One region of the Paenibacillus macerans genome, then DNA from elsewhere that is predicted to be linked to it. Evidence: predicted binding sites of a transcription regulator. Region 1 holds the regulator's gene; each other region holds the start of a gene.
What was found. Region 1 encodes Rex, which represses fermentation and respiration genes when NADH is low (regulators of the CRP and FNR family bind a similar motif). Its sites were predicted from a motif close to TTGTGAAATATTTCACAA; they were not measured.
Positions count from the first base shown of each region.

Region 1 (4,132 bases):
GAGCTGCTGTTTGCCCTGATGCCGGAACGGAGCGACGCCGCGCCCGGCGATCCGGGCCAATTCGTTTACCGCCTGCTTCCGCTAAAGAAACCGAAAGAATGGGATAAGCTGCTGGCGCTGGAGAACCAGATCTATGTCTCGCTAGGGGACGTGCTCCGCAAAGGCGACCGGATGCTGGCGCAAATCCGGGAAGAGCAGGAGGATTACGGTTCCGAAAGCCTCCTGACCGACATCAACGGGTTATTCAAGGATTTGGCCAACGAGCGGGAGGCCCTGCGTTTCTTCATGAAGCTGGAGAACGAGGAGACGGTGTACTGGATGGAAGCGAACGGGAATTTCCGCAGCCGCTCCCTGCAGATGTATGCCGTTCCGATCGACGTTAGCGCGCAATTGAAGGAATACTTTTTCGACAGAAAAAAAAGCGTGGTGATGACCTCGGCGACGCTGTCGGTCGACAAGTCGTTCCAGTATATGATCGAACAGCTGGGACTGACGGAAGCGGCCGGGGAAGGACGGCTGAACACGGCGATGCTGCCGTCGCCGTTTGATTACCGCAGCCAGGCGCTGCTCGTCATCCCGCGCGATTTTCCGAGCGTAAAGGGGAGCGTGGGCGACGACCATTTCGTCAGCACGCTGGTGCGTTCGCTCGCCGATACCGCGGTTGCGACGCAAGGCCGCATGCTGGTGCTGTTCACATCGTACCGGATGCTGCGGCAGGTTTACGAGCCGTTGAAGGAGCTATTGTCGGCGCAAGGAATCACGGTCATCGGCCAGGGGATGGACAGCGGCAGCCGCAGCAAGCTGACCCGGCGCTTTCAGGGCCAGGCGGCGTCCGTGCTGCTGGGGACGAGCAGCTTCTGGGAAGGCGTGGACATTCCGGGCGAAGCGTTGACGAGCCTGGCGATCGTCCGCCTGCCCTTCCAGCCCCCCAACCATCCGCTGGTGGAAGCGAAAAGCGAACGGCTGCAGAAGGAGAAGAAAAATCCTTTCATGAAACTGTCCGTGCCCCAGGCGGTCATCCGCTTCAAGCAGGGATTCGGCAGGCTCGTCCGCTCCTCGCAGGACCGGGGGATCGTGGTTGTTTACGATACCCGCATCTTGGAGTCTTACTACGGGAAATACTTTTTATATTCACTGCCCGGGCCGAAGATGGAGCATATGCCGCTCACTCAGATGGTTCCGCGCATATCGGAATGGTTAAATCCGGGAGACGAAAACGTCTCTAAGTCCGCGTCAGAATAGGGGGATAAACGTATGAAATCCGAAAAAATTTCCGATGCCGTCGTCCGCCGGCTGCCGGTGTATTTGCGGTTCCTCAACGAGCTGAGCCGGCGCGAAGTGCCTACGGTGTCCTCGCAGGAGCTCGGCCAGAAGCTGGACCTCAACCCGGCCCAGATCCGCAAGGATCTGGCCTACTTCGGCGATTTCGGGCGAAAGGGCATCGGCTACGATGTCGCGTATTTGATCGAGAAAATCCAGCAAATCCTCAACTTGGACCAGCAGATCAACGTTGCGCTGGTCGGCGCCGGTAATTTGGGGCAGGCGCTTTCGAATTACAACGCTTATTTGAAAGACAACATGAAAATCGTGGCGGTGTTCGACGCCTCTCCGGCCAAGATCGGCACGCAAATCAACAACATCACGATCCAGCCGATCGAAGACCTGACGGAAACGGTGCGGGAGAAAAATGTCCGGATCGGGATCATTACCGTCCCGGATTACGAAGCGCAGCGCGTGGCGGATCAATTGGTGGCGGCGGGAATCGGGGCCATTCTGAACTTCGCTCCGACGATTTTGAAGGTGCCGCCGGAAGTCCGCATCCATGCCGCCGATTTCACGACCGATTTGCTCAGTCTGGCTTATTATTTGAATGATGGAAACGGAAAGGAACAACCTGCCCATGAGTCGTAAATGGTTAATCAAGAACGGAACCTTTGTCGTGTTCGAACAAGATCGTTCCATTGTACAGGGCTATATGCTCGTTGAGGGCGATACGATTTCCTATATCGGCGAGCAGCTTCCTGAAGGGGCGGAAGACGCGGAAACCTTCGACGGAAAAGGGCTGCTGTTCATGCCGGGGCTGATCAACACGCACGGCCACGCGGCGATGTCGCTGCTGCGCGGATACGGCGACGACATGGTGCTGCAGACCTGGCTTCAGGAAAAAATGTGGCCGATGGAAGCCAAGTTCACCGCCGGCGATGTGTACGCTGGGACGGCGTTGTCCGTGCTGGAGATGCTGAAAGGCGGAACGACCACGTTCCTGGACATGTACGACCATATGGATGAAGTGGCCAAAGTGGTTCAGCAGTCGGGCATCCGCGCCGTGCTGATGCGCGGCGTCATCGGGTTGTGCCCGCCGGACGTGCAGCAGCAGAAGCTGAACGAAGCGATCGCGTTTGCGAAAAATTGGCACGGTCAGGCGGACGGCCGAATCACGGCGATGATTTCGCCGCACGGGCCGTACACCTGTCCGCCGGAATTTTTCGAGAAATTCGTGCAAGCGGCTAATGATCTGGATCTGCCGATGCATACGCATATGTCGGAGACGCGGGCGGAAGTGGAGCAAAACGTGAACGATTACGGGGTCAGACCCGTTCAGCATTTGCTGAACCTCGGGATGTTCTCCCGTCCGTCGCTGCTTGCTCACGCCGTGCATTTGACCGATGAGGAGATCGATATTTTGGCGGCCCATAACGTGGCGGTGTCGCACAATCCCGGCAGCAACCTGAAGCTGGCCAGCGGCGTGGCGCGGGTGCCGGCACTGCTTGGCAAAGGCGTGGTCGTTTCGCTTGGAACGGACGGCGCCGCCAGCAACAACAACCTCGATATGCTCGAGGAGGTCCGCCTCGCCGCGTTGATCCACAAAGGCGTTTCCGGCGATCCTACCGCCGTTCCGGCGCTGGAAGCCCTCAAAATGGGCACGGAATACGGGGCGAAGTCGGTGTTCTTGGCGAATACGGGGAAACTCGCGGCCGGCATGAAGGCGGATTTTATCGCGCTGAATACGGAACAGGCCCATTTCCTGCCGAAGACGGATTACGTTTCCCATGTCGTCTATTCGGCCGGCTCCAAAGATGTAGAGCATGTGTGGGTTAACGGCGAGCAGTTGGTCAAACACGGGGCTTGCCTCACCCTCGACGAGGAGCGTATCCGGCGCGAGGCGCAAGAGGCCTTCGAAGGGCTGCTGGCCCGGTAGGCGCTTGGAGGCTTGGCACTGGTTGCTTGCTGCTTTTTGAATGGCGCGTGAAGCTGCGGCCGTGGACGTGGACGTGTCATGTTCGTGGCTGCACCTGTGGCTGTGCCTGTAATTACGGCGATTTAGCGGTAAAAAAGGGCGTTATTTTCGGATTTGAAGAGGTTTCCGCTGCAATAAGGGACTTTTTTGTCGCTATTTCCCGGCATAGGCCGTGATATTGACGATATCGCCGTCCTCGGGGAAAATAAGAACTAACATAGCCGTTATTTTAACGATGCGGAGGAAAAACGGCGGAATAACGACCGGAATTAACGTTATTTTTCTGCGACTGTGCGAATGTGCGCGAATGTGGGTTTAGACGACTGGCTACAGGGGAAAGGAAGAGAAGGTTGAGAAAGAGAACCAAGTGGCTCCTGCTTTCGCTGCTGATTTTAGTGATCGTGCTTTTTGCCCTTCACCGTTTTTATATCTACGTTCTTCAGGATACCTGGGCAAGCGAAAATGCAGTGATTGAGCAGGCGAAACAGGAGACGGACCTGGTCCAGGGCGATAAAGTGTGGAAATCGGTGTGGGACGATGTGTGCTGGGTGGTCCAGGGCAAAGACGGGTCAGGCCGGGAGATGATGGTATGGCTCCGGGAAGGTCATGAACCCGTGGTGCGGCTGCTCTCGGAAGGTGTGTCGGAGACCCGGGTGCGGACGATCATTAACGAAAGCCTGCCCGGGATTACTATCGTCAGGCTGGTGCCCGGCATCTACAATGAACGGCTGGTATGGCAGCTGTTTTATAAACAAAAGGATCACCACTACTACCGTTTTTACGATTTCGGCACCGGTGAGGCGTTGAACGATGTATTTACGCTTCCGAACCGCTGATCCGCCATGAAGTGAACCGAATAGGAGATTTGAAGCATACGGTTTCTATGTTCAGCAA
Region 1 is NZ_UGSI01000001.1:598,933-603,064, forward strand. Features, by position in the region: gene dinG (ATP-dependent DNA helicase DinG) at 1-1,242, shown strand, start outside; gene DYE26_RS02790 (redox-sensing transcriptional repressor Rex) at 1,255-1,911, shown strand; gene DYE26_RS02795 (amidohydrolase) at 1,901-3,199, shown strand; gene DYE26_RS02800 (cell wall elongation regulator TseB-like domain-containing protein) at 3,589-4,074, shown strand.

Region 2 (4,132 bases), 3.6 Mb from region 1:
GAGACCGAAGGTGAACCCGGTGGAGCACGAAGAAATCCGGACCTGGCTGCTGTTCCATTGCTGCATTTGCCATCCGACGGTAGTGATGCGCAACAGCATGATACACCGGTTGGGCGTCCAATACGACAGCAACTATCCCCATGCCGAAGACTACGAGCTTTGGAACCGGTTGGCCCCGCACATAAAAATGGCGAATATCCCGATGAACCTGCTGTATTACCGTATGCATACCGGACAAGTATCCCATGTGCATAAAGCCATCCAGGACGATTCCGCGCGGAGAGTCCGGCAGCGGCAATTTTCGCAGTTGGGCTTGCAGCTGTCCCATGAGGAAGACCGGATTATGCAGGAGCTCATGTATTTTCAGATCAATGCCGCCGACCAGCATCAATATGCCCGGGCGTTCGGTTTTGCCCGCTGGGTGCTGGAGCAGAACCGGAAATATCGGGTTTACGATCAGCAGCTGTTGAATCTGGCATTTTCCCGCTGCATCTCGCGTATTCCGTATTAAAAAACCGGCGTCGGCAACAGCCGACGCCGGTTTATGGTTATTGTTTACCCCTGTCTCCATGTACACTTGAAGACTTAAGCGGGCGTTCCTTCTTCGACTACAACCAACAACGGTTTCCAAAACAACAAATGCCCTACCTCTCATTTGTCCTTGCGGCTCCGATGACCGCGCCAGTGTGAATCAGAAAAACACTAAATTCTTACTTTATTGGGTCATTAAAATAGGAATTTCATACCGAAAGGTATAAGGAGAGTTATAATCTTTTGAGGAACTGCGATACGGGTAGTAACAATCTGATTAATAATTATAACTCAAGCTTGAAGAAAATGCAATAAAACCGATAAGGCCCCCTTTTTTCATTAGAGCCGGGGGCTTTTTATATTTCCGGCGGATAGAGGAAGAAATGCGGACGCGGATAAAGGACGAAACGCGGGTAGAGAGAAGGAGAAGAGGGGACGGAGCCCCTCCCCTTAATTGGTAAATGTGTAGCTGTCGTTCGTTTTATGAAGCAGTTGTTTGAAGCCGGAGGTAGCATACAGCTTTTTATCTTTTGTTATGAACAGGGCCTCCGTATTCGGCGTGTTTTCGATGAATTCCAGGCCCTTGTCGATCCCCAGCACGAACAGGGTCGTGGAGAGGGCGTCGGCGTCCGCGGATTTATCGGTCACAATCGTCACGCTGCTGATCCCGTTGTCTACCGGATAACCGGTTGTAGGGTCAAGAATATGCTGGTACAGCTTGCCGTTTTCGATAAAAAACCGCTCATAAATGCCGGAGGTTACAATCGTTTTGTCTTTCACCCGAATGGTGCCGATCGAGTTCCCGCGCTCTTTGCCCGGATCTTGGATGCCGATGTTCCATTCGTCGCCGTTCGGCTTTGCGCCCATCGCGTAGACGTTGCCGCCAAGATCGATGATCGCGCTGTGAAAGCCTTGATCCGCCAAATAGTCGTAGATCCGGTCAGCCGCGTACCCTTTGCCGATCGAACCAAGGTCGACGGACATGCCTTTTTCTTGAAGATAAATTTCCTGCGCCGCCTCGTTCAGCTCAATTTTGCGGTAATCGGTCAAGCGTCTCGCCTCGGCGATTTCTTCCTCCGGCGGGACATGGGCGCCTTCATGGCCGATGTTCCACAAGCTAACCAGGTTGCCGATCGCGGGGTCAAACTTGCCGTCCGTCCGCTTGGCGTAATCGAGCGCTTTCGCCACAAGGTTAAACGTCTCGGGTGACACCTTGACCGGGGCGATGCCGGAGTTTGCGTTCACTTTATAGATTTCGCTGCTGCTGTCCGTACGGCTGATACGGCTGTCGATTTCTTTGAGCAGGACATCCAGGTCTTTGAAGTTTTGCTCGGCGGCCCGCTCGTCGTAGATCCGTACGGTCACTACCGTGTCGAATATAAAATACGTCTGCGATTTCGGCTGGACTGCGCTGGCTTTTTGCGCCGGTTCCGCGCCTGCAGAGCCGCCGGCAGTGCGGCCTGCTCCGTCAGCCGCGCCTCCGGCCGCGCTGCCGGCGCCACCGCAGCCGCCGAGCAGCGCGGCCAGCAAAACGAGGGTGAATAGCAGAATGGGCGTCTTGTTCTTTTTCATGGTCGCAGCCTTCTTTCGGTCCGGTGGTTATGTCGCCTTGAGTGTAGCAAATACCGACATGCTGCAAAAGTGATATTTTTCACAATGTTGCTGATCTTTTTCACACTAATTCAACCGGCAAATTCCATAAAATGTATGACCAAGTGATGATTTTGTGAAATGCGGGAGGCAAGGGCAGGGAAGAGACATTTGTCACATTTGAAGACGGAGGGCAGCATGTATAATGGGTTCATCTAAGATTTATATAATCAAAAAATAAGGAAGTTTGGGGAGTTTGCCATGAAGCGCGGAGATATCCTGTTGATCGGATTGGTTGTCGTCATCGCACTGGCTTTTCTCGTGCCAAGGTGGCTTGGCGGGGATTCAAGTGAAAAAGTTCACAAAAATGGCGAGCGCGTGGCCAACATTACGGTTGACGGGAAGCTGTATAAAACCGTGGAATTGACTAAGGAAGAACAAACCGTAGAAATCAAAACCGAACACGGCTACAACCTGCTGAAAATCCACGATTACGGCATTGAAATGATCGACGCCGACTGTCCGGACAAATTGTGCCTGACTTTCGGGTTCATCGACCGCAACGGCGGGACGATCGTCTGCCTGCCGCACAAGCTGATGGTCGAAGTTGTGAACGCCGGGGAAGGGGGCGATCTGGATGCCGTCGTTAAATGAAACATCCAATCTGATCTTAAAAAGAACGGTGATCGTGGCGATTTTTGCCGCGGTGGCGGTCGTGCTCAGCCTGGTGGAATCCATCATTCCCGTCAATATGGGCGTTCCGGGCGCCAAGCTGGGCCTCGCCAACATTATGGTGCTGACGTGCCTGTATTTCCTCAGAACCCGGGACGCGTTCATGATGGTGCTGCTTAAAACGCTGCTCACGGCGTTTATTTTCGGTTCGTTTTCCAGCTTTTTGTTCAGCATCATGGGGGCTTTGTTCAGCTTTGCGGCGATGTGGTTTCTGCTCCTTATCGGACGGAAGCGGCTTAGCCTGATCGGCATCAGCACGGTCGGAGGGATCGCCCACAATATCGGGCAACTGACTGCGGCCTCCCTCTATTTTCACACGACGAACATCTACTATTATTTACCGATGCTGCTGCTTATGGGCGTGCTCACCGGCATAGCCGTCGGGATCGCGGTCAAGTATCTGATTCCGTCCCTGTCGAAGCTGGAGCTGTTCAGCGGTTTTGTGCCGGAATAACGTTTGGCCTGCCCTAAGTCTGCCGGTCTGCGTGCCGGATCAAAGGAGAAGGGAGCGGAGAGAAATTGGAGAAAAACGGATTCGCTTATGAGGTGCGTCAAGTCTCTTTCGCTTATGATCCGGCAAGTCCGGTGCTTGACGATGTAAGCTTAAACATCCCTTGGGGCGGCTGGGTATCCCTGGTTGGCGCCAACGGCTGCGGCAAATCGACGCTGGCCAAACTGCTCGGCGGTTTGCTGGCCGCAAACGCCGGCGTCATCCTAATAGGAGGCGTGCCGCTGAACCGGGAGACGGCGCATGTCCTGCGGCCGCGCATTGGCATGGTTTTTCAGAACCCGGACAATCAGTTTATCGGCGCGACCGTGGAGGAGGACATCGCCTTCGGTTTGGAAGGGCGGTGCCTGCCCCGAGAGGAAATGCGGCGCCGCGTCCGGTCATATGCGGAAAAGCTGCGGATCGGCCATCTGCTGAGCAAACACCCTGCGGAATTGTCCGGAGGGCAGAAACAGCGGGTGGCCGTCGCTGCGATTCTGGCGATGGAGCCGGACATCGTTATTTTTGACGAGGCCTCGTCCATGCTCGATGAGAAGGCAAGGGGGGAACTGCTCGGCATCCTGCGGGAAATGCGGGAGAGCGGACAGTATACGATGGTATCGATCACTCATGATGCCGAAGAAATTTTGGCCTCCGACCGGGCGATCGTGCTTGGCGGAGGGGCGGTCGCCGCCGATCTCCCGCCGGAGGATTTGTTCCGGGACGAGGCGCTGCTCGGCTCCTGCCGCCTGATCCCCCCTTTCCGGATGAAGCTGAGGCGGGAGCTGGAGC
Region 2 is NZ_UGSI01000001.1:4,232,563-4,236,694, reverse strand. Features, by position in the region: gene DYE26_RS19035 (glycosyltransferase family 2 protein) at 1-511, shown strand, start outside; gene DYE26_RS19030 (FAD:protein FMN transferase) at 982-2,103, opposite strand; gene DYE26_RS19025 (NusG domain II-containing protein) at 2,383-2,775, shown strand; gene DYE26_RS19020 (Gx transporter family protein) at 2,759-3,307, shown strand; gene DYE26_RS19015 (ATP-binding cassette domain-containing protein) at 3,373-4,132, shown strand, end outside.
Region 2: a site for Rex is predicted at 2,171-2,188, ahead of DYE26_RS19030 (FAD:protein FMN transferase). Genes of this name have one in related genera too.

Region 3 (4,132 bases), 3.2 Mb from region 1:
TGGAGAGTGTGGATGGGATTCTTTCCAGACTGGGGATTGACTACTTGGATATTCTGCTCTTGCATCGTCCGGATGCGCTCATGGACGCGCGGGAAGTAGGGGAAGCCTTTCATCAGTTAAAGGCAGCGGGAAAAGTCCGCTATTTTGGCGTTTCCAATATGAGCGCCGGGCAAATTCGTTTATTGCAGGCCCATTGCAGTGAAAAGCTGGTGATAAACCAACTGGAGCTGAGCTTGCACAAAATCGGCTGGCTTGAAACCGGCATCCACGTGAATCAAGACGCGGCGAAAAACAATATTTTTCCCGAGGGTACGCTCGAATATTGCCAATTGGAAAACATTCAGCTCCAAGCCTGGGGTTCGCTGGCCAAAGGCTTATATTCAGGAGCCAGCCTGGAGAATGCCAGCGAAAGTGTGAAAAATACGGCTCAACGGGTTAAACGGCTGGCGGAAGAGAAGCAAGCATCGCCGGAAGCGATCGTGCTTGCGTGGCTGATGAAACACCCCGCCGCCATCCAACCGGTCATCGGAACAACCGCCCCATCCCGAATTAGGGCGTGTGCGGAAGCCGAAAACATCGTATTGAGCCGCGATGAATGGTACAGTTTATACGTTAGTTCTCGAGGCGTGGGTTTGCCTTGATTGGAATCATTCCGAATTTAAACGAACAAACGCTTGGGCCTGTTGTGCCCAAGCGTTTTCTTTTGCCGAAGGAACTGCTGCAAAGCTATTGCTGCGCCTTCACATATTCCGCCGATTTGATCCCGGCTTGGCGGCCGAAAATGATGATTTCCGCCACGGAGTTGCCGCCGATCCGGTTTTGGCCGTGCAGGCCGCCGGTTACTTCGCCGGCTGCAAACAAGCCCGGAATGGCTTGGCCTGCTTTATTCAACACTTCCGTGTTGGTGTTGATTTTTACGCCGCCCATCGTGTAGTGGATGCCGGGGCCGATTTTGATGGCGTAGTATGGACCCGCGGACAAGTCGTTGTCCATCCCGGTCGTTCTGGAGAACTCGGCGTCGTTTTTGTTCTTCACCGCGCCGTTCCACGTATCCAGCGTCGTTTGCAACGCATCCGCCGGCACGCTCATTTGCCCGGCCAATGCCTGGGTGGAATCCGCTTGGAGCACAAAGCCCATCTTTTCGTATTGCTCGATCGCTTTCACGCGCGATTTGACGCCGGAATCGAATACGAGATAAGCGGATTTTTCCGGCAGTTTATTAATCGCCGCCGTGACATTGTCCCGGGTGTCCATCTCGTTGGTGAACCGTTTGCCTTCGCTGGACACGAGGATGGCGCCTTCTCCGCGAACGGCTTCCCCGATCAGATACGATTTTTCCTGCTGCACGGTCGGGTGAACCTGGATTTGATCCATATCGACCGTCGTGCCGCCGAGTTTCTCGATCATCTGAATGCCGTCGCCGGTGCTGCCGGTCTGGTTCGTGGTCACATATCCTTGCAAATCCGGCCGCACCTTGGAGATCATGTCCATATTGGCGCCGAAACCGCCGGTCGTCACGACAACGGCAGCCGCGGCGATCGTTTTTTCATCCGTTTGGTTGAAAAGAACTTTGACGCCGTTCACTTTGCCGTCTTTTTCCGTAATCTCCTTGACGTCGGCGTTCACGAACAGCGGGATTCCTTGTTCTTTGACGTTCTTCAGCAAGCCGTTGACAAGGTATTGCCCGACGGCGGAGCCGTCTTCGGGACGGTGGGTGCGTTTTTCGCTCATCCCGCCCGTAATCGTAATATTGTTCAAGCGGATTCCGATCGAATCCAGCCAATCGATCGCCGCCGCGGAATTGTCCACGAAGAAGCGGAGCATCTCTTTGTCGTTGGTGCCATGGCCGCCCTTTAACGTCTCTTCATAAAATAAATCGTTGCTGTCTTCAATGCCTTGCTCTTTTTGGAATTTCGTTTGGGAAGCGTTCATCCCCGACGAAGCTTTCGTCGTATTTCCGCCGGCCACCGGCATTTTCTCGAAAATTACCGGATTCATCCCGCCGGCTTTCGCTTCAAGCGCGGCCGTCATCCCGGCGCCGCCCGCGCCGACGATGATGAGATCGTATTTGTCCTTAAGCTGGTCGATTGGCGTATAGCTATTCGTTTCGGACGCGCCCGAGACGGCTTCGGCTTCTTTGGCCGTGTCCTTGTTCCCGGCGTTTTGGCTCTGGTTTTGGCCTTGGGTCTGGTTCTTGGTCTGATTTTGGTTCCCGCCGCCGCATCCCGCCAGTACGAGAACGAGCGAGAGAACGAGGATCAGCGCTGTTGTTGTTTTCTTGGTCATGATTACCCCTCCACTTTCTATGCCTGTTGTTCCCGTTTACTATAACATGATTGTTTGCAAAGTTTTGTGAACAAATTCACAAACCATGTGAAACAATTCATAGTCCGGAAAGCAAACAACGCCGCAGTATAATAAGTTGAACTAATGATTGTACGTGATAGGGCCGTGTGAAATGTTCTTACGATCGCTGTTGCTCACAGATTTCTTTAATCAACTAAATTCGAATGTTGTAGAAATCCGCTCACAAAGGCGACCACTACCGTTTCTTCAGAATCATTTCACACTCTTGCCTGATTCCCGTATTTCTTTAGTTCAACTTATCTTGATCGGCAGCGTTGTTTGCTTATTTCTTCTTGGCAGGTGTCCATTTGTGTCCGCAGTTCATACAGCCGTTTACAATCGTGCTTCTTCCGACAAAGCCAACCAATATGCTGACAGGCAATGAAAAGAATATAAAAACGAGCCCGAGTGGCCCCAAAAAGCCAAAAGCCTTAGCTGTGTGTATATTGGCGGAAATGAACATCACGCCGCTAAGCACAAAGAGGAAAACGCCGAAAAGAATCATAGTGATAAGACAGGTAAACAGGTAGGCGAAGCTGTACCCCCGCTTGTTGGCAACGATCTGCGGAGATTTGCATTTCCGGCAGACAACGGTCTTTTGGTTTGCGCTGCTGGCCGGATATCCCGCTCCTGCGGACGCAGCGGCGGACGCGCGGCTTGGCGTATTGCCGGCCGCTCTGGCCTGCCCGCCGGCCGTTCGTCCGGCTTGAGGCGCGGATGATCTTTGCGCCGGGCTTGCGGTTGGTTTCGATGGACGCTGCACTTCCGTAGATTCCCTCCAATTCACAATTCCAGGTCTATAGACCTATTCGACAAATGCTTCCAAAATCCTTCTAAAGACTGAGCGTAACCTGGTTCCTGCCGTTATTTTTGGACTTGTACAAGGCCGTATCGACGGATTCGATAATTTGCTCTTTCACAATGTCCGATGATTGGGTCGCGACCCCTGCCGAGAAGGTCATCGTAATAGGTTCACCGCGCTCTTCCGGAACCGGAATGGAGGTCTCGCGAACTGTTTTGAGCAGCCTGATGCCGATTTTTTCCGCTTCCTGAAGCTCGGTCTCAGGCATTAATACGGCGAATTCTTCTCCGCCCCAGCGGGCCACAACATCGGTATCCCGCACATGGCTTTCCAGTTGCTTGGCTATCGTCGACAGCACCAGGTCCCCAAAGGGGTGACCGTATGTATCATTGATGTCCTTAAAATGATCCAGATCGATCAGCATTAACGAAAGCGGGCGGCCATAACGGTTGGAGCGAATGATTTCTTCGTCAAGACGCCGCTCGAAATGCCTGCGGTTCGCCAGCTTGGTCAGATCATCGGTAACCGATAGCTCGTACAGTTTCTTCTCGGCGATTTTTCGGTCGGTAATATCATTTAATACGACGATAATGCCGCTCACCAGTCCGTCATCTTCGACGGGATAGGTATCCGCCAAAAACGTGGAAGCCCCCTGGCCGTCCGGAAATTGGAGTTCTAACTGCTCCGTTTTTTTGCGCCCGGCCAATAGCTGGAAGATTTGATCCACCGCTTCGCCGGATACTTTTGCGCCGACTTCCCAAAAAAAGTGCTCCAACACCTCGTCTTGTTTCATTCTCAAAAGCCGGCACATCGCCGGATTGCACAAGTCGACTTTTCCGGTGCGGTCGATTCCGATCATTAAGGCGCGGGAGTTTTCCACGAAAATGTTCTGCTTGTTGATGAGCCTGGACCTTACTTTCAGCGCCCGATTCATGATGAAGATGAGCAGCGTGCAGATCCCCACCTCCAACACCCCCGAAAAAA
Region 3 is NZ_UGSI01000001.1:3,775,382-3,779,513, reverse strand. Features, by position in the region: gene DYE26_RS16930 (aldo/keto reductase) at 1-641, shown strand, start outside; gene DYE26_RS16925 (flavocytochrome c) at 727-2,286, opposite strand; gene DYE26_RS33490 (hypothetical protein) at 2,895-3,056, shown strand; gene DYE26_RS16915 (sensor domain-containing diguanylate cyclase) at 3,180-4,132, opposite strand, start outside.
Region 3: a site for Rex is predicted at 2,351-2,368, ahead of DYE26_RS16925 (flavocytochrome c). Genes of this name have one in related genera too.